DNA from 2 places in the Jeotgalicoccus sp. S0W5 genome. Region 2 is predicted to be linked to the other one. Evidence: predicted binding sites of a transcription regulator. Region 2 holds the regulator's gene; the other holds the start of a gene.
What was found. The regulator NrdR, encoded in region 2, represses ribonucleotide reductase genes. The targets are predictions, from matches to a motif close to AACACNATATATNGTGTT.
Positions count from the first base shown of each region.

Region 1: a site for NrdR is predicted at 3,348-3,365, ahead of nrdI (class Ib ribonucleoside-diphosphate reductase assembly flavoprotein NrdI). Genes of this name have one in related genera too.

Region 1 is NZ_SIRQ01000018.1:238,784-248,271, forward strand. Features, by position in the region: gene nrdF (class 1b ribonucleoside-diphosphate reductase subunit beta) at 1-772, opposite strand, end outside; gene nrdE (class 1b ribonucleoside-diphosphate reductase subunit alpha) at 786-2,891, opposite strand; gene nrdI (class Ib ribonucleoside-diphosphate reductase assembly flavoprotein NrdI) at 2,875-3,288, opposite strand; gene EYB29_RS11115 (DMT family transporter) at 3,611-4,492, shown strand; gene recQ (DNA helicase RecQ) at 4,685-6,466, opposite strand; gene EYB29_RS11125 (5-oxoprolinase subunit C family protein) at 6,633-7,577, opposite strand; gene EYB29_RS11130 (hypothetical protein) at 7,579-7,836, opposite strand; gene EYB29_RS11135 (hypothetical protein) at 7,852-8,058, opposite strand; gene pabB (aminodeoxychorismate synthase component I) at 8,068-9,488, opposite strand, start outside.
Region 2 is NZ_SIRQ01000003.1:572,000-581,487, forward strand. Features, by position in the region: gene thrS (threonine--tRNA ligase) at 1-561, opposite strand, end outside; gene dnaI (primosomal protein DnaI) at 855-1,775, opposite strand; gene EYB29_RS05260 (replication initiation and membrane attachment family protein) at 1,784-3,106, opposite strand; gene nrdR (transcriptional regulator NrdR) at 3,096-3,566, opposite strand; gene EYB29_RS05270 (antibiotic biosynthesis monooxygenase family protein) at 3,687-4,106, opposite strand; gene gap (type I glyceraldehyde-3-phosphate dehydrogenase) at 4,187-5,194, opposite strand; gene coaE (dephospho-CoA kinase) at 5,264-5,857, opposite strand; gene mutM (bifunctional DNA-formamidopyrimidine glycosylase/DNA-(apurinic or apyrimidinic site) lyase) at 5,863-6,726, opposite strand; gene polA (DNA polymerase I) at 6,736-9,339, opposite strand; gene EYB29_RS05295 (AbgT family transporter) at 9,472-9,488, opposite strand, start outside.

The sequences.
Region 1 (9,488 bases), on a different contig from region 2:
GTAAGTAATTTAGAACATCATCAGTTAAACCGATTTTATCGTAGAGATCTTTTGTATATTCAACTTCGTTGGCATACAGCTCATCAAGTAGTTCATACATTTCCTTATCTGCACGGTCCTGTTCTTCTTGGCTCAACTCTGCTTTTAGTACTTGGGCATCTAGACCAGTGAAGACACCGTGGATGGATTCATCAAGTAGAATCTTACGAATAATTTCACCACTCGTTGTCATACGGCCATTTCCAGCTAAGTAAAGCGGATAGTAAAAGCCTGAATAGAATAAGAAAGACTCAAGGAATACTGATGAAACTCTCGCCATATACTGATCATAAAGTGACGGGTTCTTATCTAGTAACTTATGATAGTTTGTGACAATTTTGTCTGCTTTAAAAGTCAGATGCTTATTATTAACAACCCACTCGTCTAGTAAATCATCAGTTTCCGTAGTCGGTAGTAGTGTTGTAAAGATATGAGAATATGATTTCGCGTGAACTTGCTCCATCATTCCCATGAAAGAATATACTGCTTTTTTACGTAAATCTGGAGTATGAAGCATGATTAGTGGCATGCCGTCATCTGCTTGGTGCGTATCCAGCCCTGTCAGTCCAGCGAGGACTTTCTTGAATGTATCTTTCTCACCATCAGACAAGCTTGCCCATGATGCTAAGTCTTTAGATACTTTAAATTCTGTTTCTACCCACATTTGTGAGATATTTTGACGCCAGAATATATTGGTCATATCCTCTTCTCTGTTCCAGTTAACAGCTTTCATAGTTCATTCTCCTTTATACTGCACAACTTGTACATTCTTCAACACTGAGTAATTTGTTTCTCGTGTAGTAGAGTGATTTCAATCCTTTGTGGTGTGCATAAATATAGTACTTAGATAATTCTCTAGTAGAGATTTCTGAGTTCACGTAAAGAATCGTACTGATTCCTTGGTCAACGTGCTGTTGGATTGTAGCAATCATATCGATTAATTTCATTTGATCTGTGTTAAAGGCACTCTTGTAATACCACATTGTTTCCTTAGATAGGAATGGCATTGGGTAGAACGTCTCTGAGTTACCGTAAGTTCTACGTTCAATCATATCAACGATTGGCATTACAGAACTTGTAGCATTCTGTACGTAAGAAATACTTTGTGTTGGTGCAATCGCTAGGCGGTAAGCATGGTATAAGCCATTCGCTTCAACTTCTTGTTGAAGGTTTGCCCAGTCTTCCTTAGTCGGAATGTGAATGTGATCAAATAGATCTGCTACCTTATCAAACTGAGGTGTAATATCTTCAGCTGTATAGCGTTTAAAGTACTTACCGTTCGCATAGTCAGAACGATCGAAGTCTTTGAATGTTACACCGCGTTCTTTTGCGATCATCATTGATTTTTCGATTGAGTAGTAGTTCAACAGCATAAAGAAGATGTTTGCAAAGTCTCTTGCTTCTTCTGACTCATAACCAATCTTGTTCTTAGCAAGGTAGCCGTGTAAGTTCATTGCACCAAGTCCAACTGAGTGCAATTCTTCATTCGCTTTTTTAACACCTGGTGCGTTAGCGATTGAAGTATCATCACTAACGAGTGTAAGAGCTTCAATACCTTCATGTACTGTTTCTTTTACCTTACCTGAATCCATAACGTTCGCAATGTTCATAGAACCTAGGTTACATGAAATGTCGCGTTTGATTTCATCTTCAACACCGTAGTCATTAATGACAGAAGTCTCTTGAAGTTGGAAGATTTCAGTACATAGGTTAGAAATCTTAATGTCACCAATACCTCCAAGAGGGTGTACTTTGTTGGCATTGTCTTTAAACATTAGGTATGGATATCCAGACTGTAGTTGTGTTTGAGCGATTGTGTTTAACATATCACGTGCATCAAATTCGCGTTTTTTAACCTTATCATTTTTCACAAGCTCATCGTACATCTCATCCATATCCATGTCATCAAGTGCAACACCATATTCTCTTTCCACTGTGTGTGGTGCAAAAGTATTAAATGGTTTGTTATCACGTGCGAGTTCAAAGAATTTAGATGGCACGACTAGACCTGTTGAAATTGTTGCAAGGCGGATATCTTCGTCTGCGTTTACCTTTTTAGTATCAAGGAACTCAGGTAGGTCATAGTGGAAGATGTTTAAGTATACTGCACCAGCACCTGGACGTTGTCCAAGCTGGTCGGCATAAGAAAAGCCGCCTTCTAGAGATTTCGCTACTGGTAATACACCTTTAGCGACGCCTTCTATGCCCTTGATTGCCTCACCACGTGCGCGTAGTTTTGAAAGGTTAATCGCAACCCCACCACCGATTTTACTTAACTGCTTTGCAGTTGAATCGATGTAGTTAATAGAGTTTAATGAGTCATCTACTTCTAATAAGAAACATGAAACCATTTCACCACGACGTGCACGTCCTGCGTTTAAGAAAGTTGGTGTTGCAGGTTGGTAGCGCTGCTCCATCATTGATGTAATGAATGTTTTAGCTGTTTTAATGTTTCCTTTTGCTAAGTATAAGCTGACAATCACAACGTGTTGTCTATAGTCTTCTAAATATTGTTTTTTGTCATTTGTTTTTAACGTGTAATCTTTAAAGAATTTGCTCGCTGCCATATAGCTCTTAAATTTGAAATCAATGCTATTCGCATGGTCAATAATTTCAGTTAAGCCTGCTTCATCATACTCTTTAAACAGATCATAGTAAAAGTCGTTCTCAACAAGGTAGTGCAATCTTTCAAGCTCAGAATCGAAATGTATGGTTTTACTTTCCACTTCTTCCATGAAGACTTCAAGCGCTTCTAAATCTTTTTCTAGTTTGTAAAAACCAGTCTCGTCTCTTTTAGTGACTTCGTTATTTAACTCAACGTGATTGTATGTTTTCTCATCTAATACTTTCATGCAATTCCCCTGCCCTTTCTAATTCAACTAAAAATTGTTCTCTTTGTTCTGGACTACCATGCAACTCAAACTTCATTAAAAGTGGTACATTATAGTCATCACTGATATATTCGCCTGCTCGTGCATAATTTCTACCCCAGTTTCTATTGCCACTTGAGACAACCGCAAACATTTTTTCAGCGTTCACTTTTAAGAAATTACTTACAATATCGGGTACTGCACCAAAACCGTATGTCGGTGTAACCAGGATAAAACGATCACCAATTTTCTCTCTGACATTATCAGCTGTTATTTGATATAATTCATAGGTGTCTGGAATGTCTATACCATTTAAGAAGCGACGGATATTACCTGTCATTGAATAATAAGCAATAATCACTTTGTCATCTCCATTCAATTACATCATAAAACAGAACATACGTTCTATTCAAGTGATTCGTTCATTTATTTTTAATCAATACTACATATAGTGTTTACTTAGAATTTAAAACACAAGATATATGATTTAACATGTTCTATAATCTCATATTAGAAAATTGATTGCAATGTAAAAAACTCCCTGAAATTAAAATTTCACGCCCTTTATTGAGTTATAAATCGCCCTAAGTCACGGTGGGTATGTCATGACAAATCATATTATTTTTTTAAATTATTTTTTGCGAAATTTAATGGAGTCAAGAAGTTGAAATTAACGTACAAATTTTTTTGGAGTGTTGTAAATGAATAATGTAGTTAAAGGTATTCTTGCCCTAATTATTTCATCACTCGGTTTCAGTTTGATGTCTTTATTTGTTAAATATGCAGGCGATCTACCTACTGTTCAAAAAGCTTTTTTTAGAAACTTTATCTCGATGATGATTGCCTTAGTCCTTGTGATATATAATCGCGAACGACTCTTTGGTAAAAAGGAAAACCAAGGTTGGTTACTCTTACGCTCCGCTTTAGGTCTCGCTGGGGTATTACTTAACTTTTTTACCATTGATAGAATGGTGCTAAGTGATGCAGACATCTTAAATAAACTCAGTCCATTCTTTACGATTATCCTCTGTGCGATTTTCTTAAAAGAACATATAAGACGTTTCCAGATGATTTCGATTATCATCGCTTTAATTGGTGCTGTATTTATCATCAAACCGTCGTTTTCAAGTGATACATATTTCGCGCTACTAGGTGTTTTAGGGGCACTCTTTGCAGCCGGTGCCTACACTGTGCTCAGATTGCTCGGAAGTAGAGAAAAGTTCTATACTGTAGTATTTTACTTTTCATTCTTTTCAACCGTTGCACTCGTACCGTTTATGATTTTCCAGTATGAAGCAATGACAGCCAGTCAGTTTTGGTTTTTAATTCTGTCCGGTATATCTGCGGCGATTGGTCAATTTGGACTCACGATTGCTTATAGCTTTGCACCTGCTAAAGAAATCTCAATTTTCTTCTACTCGACGATTCTCTTTACAGCATTATTTAGTATCATCGTCTTTAACGAAATTCCTGATGCCTTGTCTATACTCGGTTACATCATTATCTTCTCAGCAAGTTACTATATGTACATGAAGAATAGACCACCGAAGCGAGAACGTTTGAAAATCGCAGGTAAGAAGTAAACTTTATATTGTCTATAAAAGCATATACTACGCAGTCCTTGGTGATAGAGACCAAAATACTGCGTAGTTTTTGTTTTGGGTGGATGGTGTGCTTCGTTTTCCTTTCGAAGCGGAGCCCCACCAACAACCGTCCACAACTCAAAAAGGGCTGCAATCATCCATTGCAGTCCCTTTTTGAGTTAATTTACTTCACTACACTTGCTGGCTATCGTGTTGTTGGATTTCTTCTAAGAAGTATGGGCAGTAGTGTTTGAGTTTATAGTTCCCAACGCCTTGAATGTGCATCATGTCTTGCTTAGTTTGTGGCATTTTCTTGGCGAATTCTTTAAGAATTTGATCAGTAAAAATCGCATCTTCATCTAGCTTATGTTTTTCTGCGAGTGTCTTACGTGTCGAAATGAGTCTATCGTAAAGCACTTCGTTTGGAGAGGAGTCTGTCGAAACATTGACACGCTCGTTATATTCTTTTCGGTAAGGTACGGTATAGAGTTTTACTTTATGATTTAATATGTCTAGGCTTTTATCTATTAAGTACATCTTGTGGTTGGTGTAATGAAGGTAGCCTCTCATCACTAATTCTTCAACTAAGTGATTGACTTCACTTGTTCTAAATGAATCAAGCACACCGAAATTTTCTTCCTTGTCTAGTCCACGACTGAGGATATTGTCCGCGCGTTCGCCTCGCATCACTTGAATAACGAGTTCTTTTGAAAGCTCCCCATCTAAATTCTGAATTAGACCCAAAATCAACTTTGCTTCAGTGGTCATCGGTTCTGTTCTATTTTTAGACAGGCAACTTGAACATTGACCACAGGCTTCGACATACTCGTTTTCATTAAAATATTTAACGATAAAACTGCTCAAGCATTTATTCGTCTTATTGTACTGGATCATTAAGTCTAGTTTTTCTCTCATATGGTCCTTGTACTGTTCACTAGCCGTCGCTCTGTCGATGAAGAACTGTTGTAAGTTTACATCTCGCTGAGTCGATAGCAAGATACATTCACTGTCTAAACCATCACGACCGGCACGCCCAATTTCCTGGTAGTAACTTTCAAGGTCACCAGGTAAGTTAAAGTGAATGATGTAACGGATATCCGGCTTATCAATCCCCATACCGAAAGCGTTTGTTGCAATGACAATCTTGACTTCGTCTGAGACAAACTTCTGCTGGTTAATACTACGTTCTTTTTTACCTAGTCCACCGTGGTAAATAACATTTCCAATATCGTATTCATTTAAGTACTCAGAAAGTTTCTCTACCTCTGCACGGGTTGATACATATACAATACCTGAGGCATCAATATGATTTTGGATATACGACAGTATAAACTGCTCTCTTTGGTAAGTTGGATTCACAGACAAGATGAGATTCTCTCTTTTAACACTTGTCTTAAAGACTGCATGATTATCAATATCTAATAATTCTTGAATATTATGTTCGACTTCCTCAGTCGCTGTCGCTGTGACTGCAACGATTTGCGCGTCTGGTAAGAGTCCCTTTAATTCGGGAATAATGCTCTGATAGCTTGGTCTAAAGTCATGTCCCCACTTAGATATACAGTGGGCTTCATCAAAAGCAACAAAAGGTATTTTTGTGTTTACAACTGCCGCTCTAAACGCTTCATTATTAAAGCGTTCTGGGGCAACATATAAGAACTGAAGGTCACCGTTCATCATACGATCCATCACTCGATTTAAATCCACTTTAGACATGGTAGAGTTGATACACTCTGCATTAATTCCGCGTTTTTTTAAGGCATCGACTTGGTCTTGCATCAGGGAAATCAAGGGAGAAATCACAAGTGTCGTACCGCCGAACATCAAGCCTGGTACTTGATAGCATAAAGACTTACCAGAACCAGTTGGTAAGATACCTAAGGCGTTGTCTCCGGCTAACACGTTTTCTATTATTTCTTTTTGGCCATACCTAAATGAGTCATAGCCGAAGTATTCTTTTAAAATAGCTTCCATACATTATCAGTCCTACATTTATATATGTACTTACGGTCAAAATATTTATCTGCTATATTATACATTAAATCCGAGTATCTTTGTTAAACTTTGGCTCAAAGATTCCAAGAAAAAATCTCTTTTTAAGCCCGATAATTCACTCGGTCGACTTAAAAAGAGATCACTCCTACATCTTTTCTTTTACTAATTCTTTTGAAATTTTGTAATCAATTGCTTTAAATAAACTGTTTACCCAAAGGTGATGTCCATACATTTCTGCATGCGCATCATCAATGTCGACTGTTTTAAATTTAATCTTAGACCCCGGACGTTTTTGACCTAGCTTATGCATGTGATAACTCGGAATCGTTCCAATATGAGTTAAATCCGTCTGGCTGTTAAAATCGTTAAGGGCGATGATTGGAGTCTCGTTTTTAATATAGACCCCACCGAGCACACCTGGCTGTTCGCCTGTTTGATCAAAGTCTTCTAGCCCTTGTCCTTTTAACACAAGGTTGACACGATTATCTTCATGAATCACTTCATACTCTTTTTCTTCGAGCATTTCATACACAGAATCCGGTACATCAGGTCTCTTAACGATGTGATAAGTATCTGAAAGATATACTTCTACTAATGAGTACACCGCAATGCCCCAGCCCACTTTACGTTTGTTAGACATCATATGGAAAATTTCATCATGAAGCGTACTATAATCACGACGCATAATCACTTCGTCACCCGATTTTAATACATTGGAGGCTTCTGCAGCCAATCCGCCAGCGACCGCTAAGTATATACGGCAACCTCTTGATGACTCATGAAACGATAACACATCGCCACGGTCAACATGGTAAATACGATTGGGATGAATATCTTCATCGTTAATTGAGCCCTCGAACTCTCCGCCCGAATATGCAAAAATTGTTGGTTCAGTAAATTGAATCACACCAGGTTGACCTGACATTTCAATCGTCGGCTCATCGATATCGTTGCCGACTAATTTATTAGCAAGCATGGGTGATAGTCGATCAACCGCACCGTTGTATTCGTTATTCTCTTTGTTGATTTCGGTCTTTTTAACAGTTTGAAGAATCGTTAACAGGCCGCTTTTCTTTATAATTAGACTCATCTTACTTTACCTCACTCTCACGGTTCAACACAGATTTCACAATCGTTGTTACGAAGGTTGAGGGTTCTATTGTGTTTTCATTTTCCATCACTTCAATTGGTTCGTAATGGAATGTCACCGTATTATTTGTAAACTGAACCGCTGTAATATAAGGGCTATCTGTTAGCTTACCGTCTTTTTTATATGTAGCTAAGAGACGCTCTACTTCAGTAGGTTCAATCTGGCATGTAATTGCCGTATCTCCATTTGCAAAAATCATTTATTTTCCCACTCCTTATCGGTAAAAGAATTCTAATTCACCAGCAACGTACTCCGTAAAGTTGCCCATAGCCATACCGAAGACAACAATCGCAATAATTACGCCGACAAATCCGAGGGTTACACCGACAATAATAATTTTATTTTTTAATAAATACGTGACAATAAAGTGCGTCACGACAACAATCGCGATGACTAAAATCGCTAAAATTAGTGTAAACATAAGCCACCTCTATCCTTCTAGTGTTACAGCCACCCATTCTCTAACACTATTAATCATATATAGTTTAACTTCATTATTTTGATATTTCTTTTTCAAAGTCTCAACAGAATAATCTCGCTCTGTGAGTATGCCTTCTGTCAATAAAGACTGTCTCATGACACCATTTAATAACTCAGGTCTTAAAACAGGTGTCGTCAACACACCGTTTTCTTCAACGACAAGATTACCTATATTAAATTCTGTGACATTTAGACTATCATTATAATACAAAACGAGATCACAATCATTTGATTCACTATAATATTGATGTCTGACCGTCGTTTTGTGACTATTGAAGTCCTCTGGTGCATACATAATTTTAGTCGATAAACACGCTGTCATGCTTTGAACAGGTTCAACTTCTTGGTGGCTAATATTCATCACACCAGTGTGATCTAAAGTTAGGCGTAGCTTGTATACACCAGTGTGGATATCTTTAACTTCTATATAATTTTGAAGTTCACTTTGAACATCGTCAAGTGGGTAGTTAAAGTAATCCGCACTTGTCTTCAAGCGATTGAGGTGTAGTGCTAAACGTTTGATATTACCTCTTTCTAGTCGCATCGACTCTATCAAAGCATACTGGCCTTGTTTTAGAAATGAAGTCTTGTGGAGAATTTCTTCAAACTCTCCGCTCGGGTCTGAGTCATAGGTAATGCCGCCCCCTGCACCATATGTGTAGTTACCGTCTTCGATTACCATAGTACGAATAGGTACGTTGAAGATTATGGATTGGTCCGGGTAGAGTATACCGAGTGCACCACAATAATAGCCTCGAGGCGTTTTTTCGAGTTTGGAAATGATATCCATAGTCATTATTTTAGGTGCACCGGTTATCGAGCCACAAGGAAAGAGCGCGTCAAAAGTATCACTTAGCTGAACGTCATCTCTTACTTTTGCTTCTACAACCGATATCATCTGGTAGACCGTTCGGTACTTTTCAATGGTAAACAGTTCAGTTGCCTCTACTGTGTTCTTTTTGGCAATTCTTGAGATGTCATTTCTTAAAAGATCAACAATCATTACATTTTCAGCCTGGTCTTTCTTTGAATGCCTTAAAAACTGATAGCTTTCATTGTCTTTCTCTTGGTCTTCAAATGTCGGTGCCGTCCCCTTCATCGGTTTTGTTCTTATCTTTTGGTTAGGATCAATTTCGAAGAATAATTCAGGGGATACACTAAGGATTTCTTTGTCATCTAAATCCACATACATTGCGTAATCTCCGTTGTTGCCGCTTGTAAGTTTTAAGAATAGCTGGTGGCTATCACCACTGAAATCTCCATACAATCTCGTCGTATAGTTCACTTGGTAGGTATGACCATCCAGTATATAATTCCTTACTGCTTCAATGTTACTTTCTATTTCTTCTCTACTTTCACTGAGACTTGGTT
Region 2 (9,488 bases):
CACATGTACGCCGCGGCACAGGTCTGTAAATTCACCTTGGCTATAGACTGTAACGAGCTCATCTTCAGGAATGGCATCGATGAGTTCTTGTTTATAAGGATCATTTTCAAAGAAAGTTTTTGCTTCATCTCTCGATAAAACTTTACGCTCAATCGGAATGTTCTCATCGACAATACGTTTCATTTCTTTTTCAATTTTAGGAAAGTCTTCTGATGAGATATTTTTATCGATGTCGAAGTCGTAATAGAAACCTTCTTCAATGACTGGACCAACACCGAAATGTACATCACCATAAAGGCGTTTTAGTGCTTGCGCCATAAGGTGTGCAGTAGAATGACGGAGAATTTCTAATCCTTCCTCACTTTTGTTTGTAATCAATTCAACTTCTGCACCCTGTTCTAAGGGGCGTGTCAAATCAAAAAGTTCACCATCCACTTTAGCAGCTAGTGATGCTTTCTTTAATCCAGGACTAATTGATGCGGCAATTTCTTCAGCAGTTACACCAAAATCAAAAGATTTTACATTACCATCTGGAAATCTAATTTCAATTTGTTCAGTCATTTTAATCATCCTTTCAAATTTAAATAAAAAAACGCCCCTATATAAAATATAGGGGCGTTTTTACGCGGTACCACCCTGATTCACATACAACAGTATGCCTCAGCTTGGAGATAACGGTCCAGGCCGGCTTCCGATTAAGGAAACAAAATCAAAGGTAGTAACAATCCGCAGTTTATATGCATGTCTCAGCACATCATACACTCTCTAAAATAAACTTATAAAAATTGTCTTGTCCTTTGGATACATTAATGAAATGTAAGGTTCATTATACACGATTTTTAATGTAAATCAAGCTATGACTGTCTTAAGTTGTCACCAGTAAGTTTCACTTCTTCACACAAGGCACGAATACGCTCAATCATACGGAGTGCCTTAGTCTCTTCTCTGCCATTTGTTTTTGTATAACTATAGCGTCCTTTAAGCTCGTCAATCGCAAAATTAGAACTAATAAAGGTCGGGAGTTGCTCCACCATACGATAGTTTAAAATACTTGTGATTACTTCGTCTCTGGACCAAGCCGTTACATCTTCAGCACCAAGGTCATCGAGGATTAAAACTTCGGCGTTTCTTATAGCTTCATAACGTGCATTTGAAGACCCATCGTTAAATCCAGCTTTTAAGTCTCTTAAAATTTCCGGGACGTAAATCATCATAGAAGAGATGGACTTTTCCTTAAGCTCATTGGCAATACAGCCAAGTATATAAGATTTACCAATACCAAACTCACCATATATATAAAGTCCACGGTAGTCCTCACCACGTGCAATTTTTGCAGCACGTCCAATAGCATTTTCTAAAATTTCACGTCGGTCATCATTTAAGTAAATCGTTTCAAAGGTCGCTTCTCGGACATCACGTGGAATATGAAAACTTTGGATTAGGCTTTCTCTCTTTAGGAATTCTTCGTATTTTTTTCTAACTGGGCATTTTTTATAGACCATATTGAAGCGCCCTTGTCGAATTTCTAAGTTAAAGATATAGCCGTCGGGATGACTCTTACACTTTCCATTTTCAGTAGGTTCGCATTCGTTTTTTTGATTGATATAATGCTTAAGAATCATCAGATCATTTTGGATCATTGAACGCGTGATTTCACCTTCATGTTCATGCATAAATGCCTGCATCTTCGGATGATTGACTACTTCTTCATAGATTCTTTCATTATTTTCAGCTATCTTTTGTGAGTTTTTTAAATAGTTACTTAAGGGTTCCATCGACTCACCTAATTCTCTCTAAATTTTTTAATTAAATCACTAAAACTCTTATCATCTTTTAAAGTTTTTGGTGGTTCATCAGTTTTTTTTGTTTCTGGTTTTCTCTTAGTATTCTCTTTCTTCTCTTTTAACCAAGATGGATCTGTTTCACCTTGAGCAAATCTTTGTTTCTTATATTTAGACTGTTCCTGAACCTTAGCCTCACGAAAGTCCATAATCGATTTATAAGCCTCAGCCGCTGTTCTATAACCTTCTTTTTCCCAGTTTTCAGCAATCGTCATCACATAACGAAGCGGTAGGTCCCCGTCTTTCATTTGAAATGTATACTCTAAGAGCATGTTGATGACTCCATTTTCTAAACCTGTTTTAGTGATCACCTCTGTGACCACTTTAAGATCATTTTCGGAAGGTTTATAATTTCTTAAATCATTAATTCGATCAAGTGGACTTACCTTATCTAAATTTTCCAGATAACCGAGATCGTCATCTTCTACCTGGTCATCAGTCGATGTTTTAAAGGTCGGTACGACTCTACCGTATTCTTTTTGATAATATTTTCTCGCTTCTCGCTTTAACTGTTCTTGGTCAATCCCAAATTGTGGGCTCGTTGACTGCAGTAAAACCTGTTTAAGATCATAGGCATTTAGATTAAATAATTGACTCAGTTGTACAATCAACTTCTTAACATCTTTAGAGAAAAACTGCTTATCTATTCTCGTACCCTTAAGGTGAGTGAACAATACCTCGAAGTCAAAATCATCTAGATCAATAGTCGGTCCACGGCTTTTGTCATTCTGTTTAAAGTTCTCATTTGAAACCCTAAACCCTTCCTGGCTCGTATGGTGAAAAACATCAGTGAACTTTTTAGTCACCTCTGTGTGATCATCTGGTAATGAAGGATATGTCAGTTCTTTCTTTTTACTATTATATTTCTCAGAACCGACCTGACTATAGAGATACATAGACAACATAGGATCCTTAAAGAATTCTTCAGCTGTCAGTGGCTGTTGGAGCCTGTAAATGAAACGGTCTGAATGTGCTTCATTTGAAACGTAAGTTCTAAGCAAACCAATTGCCTCTAGTTTATCAAGATCACCTTCAAAATCAGTTAAGGTCATGGACAATTCATCCATAAATTCTCTATGGAATCTAATATCTAAAGGTTCTGTCTGCCTTGTAGATTGGTGTAAATACATATAGATTGAAAAAGTTGTCGGTCCAATCAGTGGCAAATATATCATACTTAAAATATCGTATTGATCCTCTGACAACCTAAATGATTTATAGACAATAAATTCCGTGTTTGGTTTTAGACGGTCATTAAATTTCATTATCGGTCTTACCCTTTTCAAGATTTTTCACGATATCCATCAACTGATCGATATCTTTAAATTCTCTGTAGACTGATGCAAAGCGAACATACGCGACTTGATCGAGTGTAATGAGTTCGTCTATAACAGATTCACCAATATCATTTGATGAAACTTCTGATTTATTTAAATTTCTTAAAGTTGCTTCTACATTATCAGCACGTTTTTCTATTTCTTCATAGGGAATGGCCCGTTTCTCACAAGCTTTTAAAAGACCATCAAGTACTTTTGCTCGGTCGAACACTTCCCTCGTCCCATCTTTTTTAATTACAATTAAGGGTGACAGTTCCATTCTTTCAAAAGTTGTAAAACGTGCCCCACAGTTGTCACACTCTCGTCGACGGCGAATTGCATTCATCTCATCTGCATGTCTCGAGTCCACAACTTTTGAACTGGTATGTCTGCAATTTGGACATCTCATATGATGTTCACCTCTTTTGATATAAATACTTAACCTATTATAACACTGAAGTACATAAACTTAAAAAGTAAAAAACGATAAACACCGAGCACCTCGGAATTTACCGTTTGTAAGTAATACTTAAGCTTCTACTGTGTAATTTTCTCTAACTGGCATTGCTTCTAGATGCTCACTACCTTTTTCTTTAACACGATTTTCTTTCTTAACATGAGAGTTTTGAAAGGCTTCAGAATTCACCCAAGCATTGAAGTCTTCTATTGTCTTCCAGCCTGTTAAAACAGTGAGTTTTTGTTCATTTTTAATGAGCATGAAGCCAGTAAACCCTTGGTAATTGTCGACGTTTCCTTTACGGTTAGAGAAGCGTTCAATGAGTGTCTCAACACGATCCGGTTTTACGACAAAGTTATTCGTCGCAATGTGACCAGCTTGTGAAATATCACCGTCGTAGATGATGATATCGTAAGTATCATCCTTATAAGTCACACTGGATTCATTAAGTTCGAGTACTGTATTCTGACCGTCTGAATTGATAAGTTTCATGTCTCTACCTCCGTTATTTGTTACTTCTATTATAACAAAAAAAAGAGAGCAGTCTCAGCTGCTCTCCCATGTCGAATTTGTTAAATATCTTTAGCAATCATTTCAGCAAGTTCAACACATCTCACTGAGTAGCCCCACTCATTATCGTACCATGAAAGTACTTTAACTTTGTTACCATTCATAACCATTGTAAGGTCAGCGTCAACAATTGAGCTACGTGGATCTGTATTGAAATCTCTAGATACTAATGGTTGTTCACTTACACCAAGAATACCTTTCATTTGATCTGATTCATGTTTTTTGAATACTTCATTGACTTCTTCTTTAGTGACCTCTTTTTTAAGATCTACAACTAGGTCAACAAGTGATACGTTTGGTACAGGTACACGAAGTGCCATACCATCTAATTTACCTTCAAGTTCAGGTAAAACAAGTGCAGTTGCTTTTGCAGCACCTGTTGATGTTGGAATAATATTCTCTGCAGCTGAACGCGCACGACGTAAGTCCTTGTGCGGGTTATCGAGATTTTGTTGGTCATTTGTATAAGCGTGAACTGTTGTCACGAGACCATTGTCGATTCCAAACTCATCGTTCAATACTTTAGCAACTGGTGCTAAACAGTTCGTCGTACATGAAGCATTTGAGAAAACATCATATGATGACGTATCTAAAGTCGCACAGTTTACACCGCGTACGAGTGTTTGTACGTTACCACCTTTAGATGGTCCTGTAAGTAAGACTTTTTTAGCACCCGCAGTAATATGTGCTTGTGCTTTGTCTCCATGGTTAAATACACCTGTTGCTTCAATAACAACATCGATGCCAAGATCTTTCCATGGTAAGTTTTCAGGATTGCGGTCACTTGTAACAATGACTTCTTTACCACCAACAAGTAAGTTGTCGCCTGAAACTTCAACATGCTTGTCCCATTTACCATGAGTTGAATCGTAGTTAATAAGATGTGCCATAGTACTTGCAGGGTGTGTCGCGTTAACTGCAACAAGTTCAAGTTCTTCAGATTCGCTAACGATTCTGAAGACCATTCTACCAATTCTACCTAAACCATTAATTGCAACTTTTTTCATCACTAGAGCTCCTTTAAAAGTTCATTTTTCATAAATAGTATAACACATTTAAAGCTATCATTGAACGCGTTTTCACATAGTTTTTAATGTCTCTAAAAATTTATTAACCTGTTCATACAACTCATCAAGTGTACCGTTGTTGTCAAAGACGATATCACTTTTACTCGCCTTATCACATAAAGGCATCTGACTATCAATTCTTGAGACCGCATCGGAGCGGTTGAGATTATTTCTCTCACTTAGACGCTCAATTTGAACTTCTCGGTCCACGTAAACCGTTAGGATAAGATCGCATCGTGAATCGAGACCATTTTCAAATAAGAGTGGAATATCTAAAAAGACATGACCTTTTTCTTTAAATTTCTTTTCGTCACTATTCATCATCTGACGAATTAAAGGATGTACAATGGCATTTAATTTCTTCCGCTTTCCCTCATCATTAAAGATGATGTTACCAAGTTTTTTTCGGTTTAAATTCCCTGACTCATCGACGATATCTTCACCAAATTCTTCAATGATTTCGGGAATTGCAGGCCCATTTTTTTCAGTTGTCTTTCTGGAGTAAACGTCAGCATCAAGCACAGTAAATCCTTGATCTTTTAAGTAGTTACTGACCGTCGTTTTACCGCTCGCAATGCCGCCAGTTAAGCCAATTACTTTATACATTTCGGTCACCTCTGACAAGTTGTGCAATAGTATGTGTTTCTAGTATTGATCACTTTCGTTTTTAAAGGGTGACCAAGCGGACAAGTGTCTCGCCCGTACACCTTGAAACTGTGCTGCATTTCACCTTTTCCACCTGTAACACTGCGGTAGTCAGAAATCGTTGAACCCCCGTGTGATAAGGAAAGTTCAAAGACTTCAGTAATTTTATCGAAAAGTTCATTCAGTCGTTTATTTGAAACGTTTTTAACCTTTCTAGTCGGTAAAATATGCGCTAAGTACAGACTTTCAACGGCGTAAATATTACCGACACCTGGAATCACACTACTATCCATAATTGCTGCTTTTATAGCTTTTTCACTAAATCGCTTCGTTCTTAAGGTCTCTATAAAGTGTGCCTGACTAAGTTCATCAGTATACTCTGGTGCCATTCTCATAAATGGAGGAAACTCACTTAACTGATCATGCGTATGCATCTCACCGAATCGTCTAATGTCTGAGTAGATCAATTTTTGTCCGTTATCAAGTGAGAAAATAACTTGAGCATGTTTTTTGAAGTTAATCTCTTGAATATCATCAAGCTGATTCACTACAAAATAGGCACCTGACATTCCCAAATGGCTGACCAGATGGGTCGTCTCATATTCATCTGATAATAAAAAGTACAGATATTTACCACGCCGACCAGTATGAATAATCGTCTTACCTTTTACTTTGTTTATAAAGTGATCTAAGTCCTCTTTAACAATCGTCCGCTTTCCACTCACGTATCCCTTATAAATATACTGAGATAATTCTACATCATTAATCTTTAGACTACGTATGGGGTCTAATTCTCTTTTTACCAATTCAACTTCCGGTAATTCCGGCATTTGCTACACCTACTTTACTTCGTACCAATTTTTACCATAGCCCGCATCCACTTTCAGTGGTACACCAATATCTAAAGCATCTTCCATAATTTCAGTAATTATTGGTATGAATGCTTCAACTTGGTCTTCTGGAATATCAAAGATCAATTCATCGTGGATTTGTAAGAGCAATTCAACATCAAAGTCCTTCGCTGCTTCACTATTAGCAAACTTGACCATTGCAAGTTTAATAATATCAGCAGCTGACCCTTGAATCGGTGAATTCATTGCTGTTCTTTCAGCAAATGACCGCGCGTTAAAATTACGGCTATTTATATCAGGTAAATAGCGGCGTCTGTGTAAGAGCGTCGTTACATAACCATCTCTTTTCGCATCTTGAACCACATCATGCATGAAGGTCTTCACTTCTTTAAATGAATTCAAATATGTCTCAATAAACTGCCCAGCTTCTTTTCTTGTAATACCAAGATTTTGACTCAGTCCATAGTCACTAATGCCGTAAACAATCCCAAAGTTTACTGCTTTAGCATTTCTTCTCATGAGAGGCGTAACATCATCTAAATCAACGCCGTAGACCTCCATGGCAGTCTTCGTATGGATATCAATGTCATTGGTAAAGGCTTCCATCATTGATTCATCTTTAGTAATTGCGGCAAGTACACGCAACTCAATTTGCGAGTAGTCGAGTCCGAGTAAGACATTACCTGCCTGTTTTGGCACAAAGGCTTGTCTAATTTTTCTACCTTCTTCTAAACGAATCGGTATGTTTTGTAGGTTTGGTTCAATACTAGATAAGCGTCCAGTCTGAGCTAAGGTCTGGTTAAAACGCGTATGAATGCGACCGTCCTCAGAAACTTCACTCTGCAGACCAATAACATAGGTAGACTGTAGCTTGGAAATCGTTCTGTAGTGTAAGATGTATTCAATGATTTCATGCTTATCTTGTAGTTGTTCAAGTACATCCACTGCCGTTGAATAACCGGTCTTTGTCTTTTTAATTACAGGTAATTCGAGCTTCTCAAATAGAATAACACCGAGTTGTTTTGGAGAATTAATATTGAAAGTCTCACCAGCAAGTTCATATATTTTAGCTTCAATTTCCTCTAGCTGACCGGCAAGTTCTGCCTCCATTTTTTCTAGGCGCTCTTTTTCTACCTTTATACCTTTTAATTCCATCTGAACTAATACTTTAGATAGCGGAATTTCAAGATCATGCCATAAATCATACATCTCATCAGCTTTTAACTTATCAGTCATTACATTTTTAACTTGATGAATGGCTTGGACCTTATCCGCTAAAAAGTTAAGCGTTTCTTCTTCTGTCGGTGTCTTTTTCTTACGGCCCTTACCGTAGTGGAAGTCATCGCTATTGATAGAAATGTTAAAGTCCGCAACTGTTTCAGCAACATCGATGATTTTCTTAGATGGATTAATGAGAAAACTAGCGAGCATTATGTCTTCGGTAAAGTCCTCAAAATCAATATCTAAGTGATGTAAAAGTGCGATTTGTCTTTTTAAATCATAGGTATTTACGGATTCCCTAGAATGTAAAAACTCAGCCAAAGCTTTGTTATCGATTTCTGAAATAGCTTTTACAAATACATGTTCACCATCTGTAATACTGATAAATTCCGGTTTTAATTTAATATAATTATCACCATGAACTTCTAAAAATACACTGATATCTTTTGAAAAGTCATTAAGATGATCTGTTTCTTTTGCAGTAAAAGCTTCAACTTCATCGACTTCTGTCGCTTCCATATTATCTAAGAGCGAATTGAACTCCATCTCTTTAAACAAGTCATATTTCTCTTCTGAATCTTCATTTTTAAATTTCAGACTTTCAAGGTTAAAGTCAAAAGTCATCTCACGATATATTGTAGCAAGTTCCTTACTTAATAAGGCGATATCTTTGTTGTTGCTTAAATTTTCATTTAACTTTTTAGCAGTGACCTGATCTAAATTTTCTATTACATTTTCAACACTACCGTGTTCTTTCAAGAGTTTGACTGCTGTCTTCTCCCCTACACCTGGCACACCTGGGATATTGTCTGACTTATCTCCCATCAATCCTTTTAAGTCTATGATTTGCTCTGGCTTTAAACCATCATACACTTCCGCAACATGTTCAGGTGTATATACTTCAATGTCCGTGACACCTTTTTTAGTAATGTAAACTTTAGTATGATCAGATGCGAGTTGAGTTAAGTCCTTATCACCTGTTATGACAATCGTTTCAAAGCCTGCTTCATCTGCAAGTTTTGTCCATGAACCAATAATATCATCGGCCTCATAGTCTTCATGTTCAAAACGTTTTATACCATATGCATCAATTAACTTTCTAATCGGCGCAAACTGTTCCCCTAATTCAGGTGGTGTCTTCTGTCTGCCACCCTTATATTCCTCGTATTGCTTATGTCGAAAAGTAGACTTACCGGCATCAAATGCCACTAAGAAATAGTCTGGATTCTCTTCTTTGATTACTTTTTCTAAGAGGCGTGCATAGCCAAATACAGCGTTGGTATGCAAGCCACTTTTATTCGTTAACAGTGGCAAGCCGTAAAATGCACGGAATGCGATACTATTACCGTCCATGAGAATTAATTTCGCCATAATAGTCTCCTTTGAATTGCATTCTTATTTTAAAGTATACCGTTCATTATAGGGTTTAGCCAAATAAAAATACACCTCCTGTATTAAACAAGAGGTGCATTCATAACATCTACTATAAGTAACATATTTATGTTAGTAAAGTATTGGTG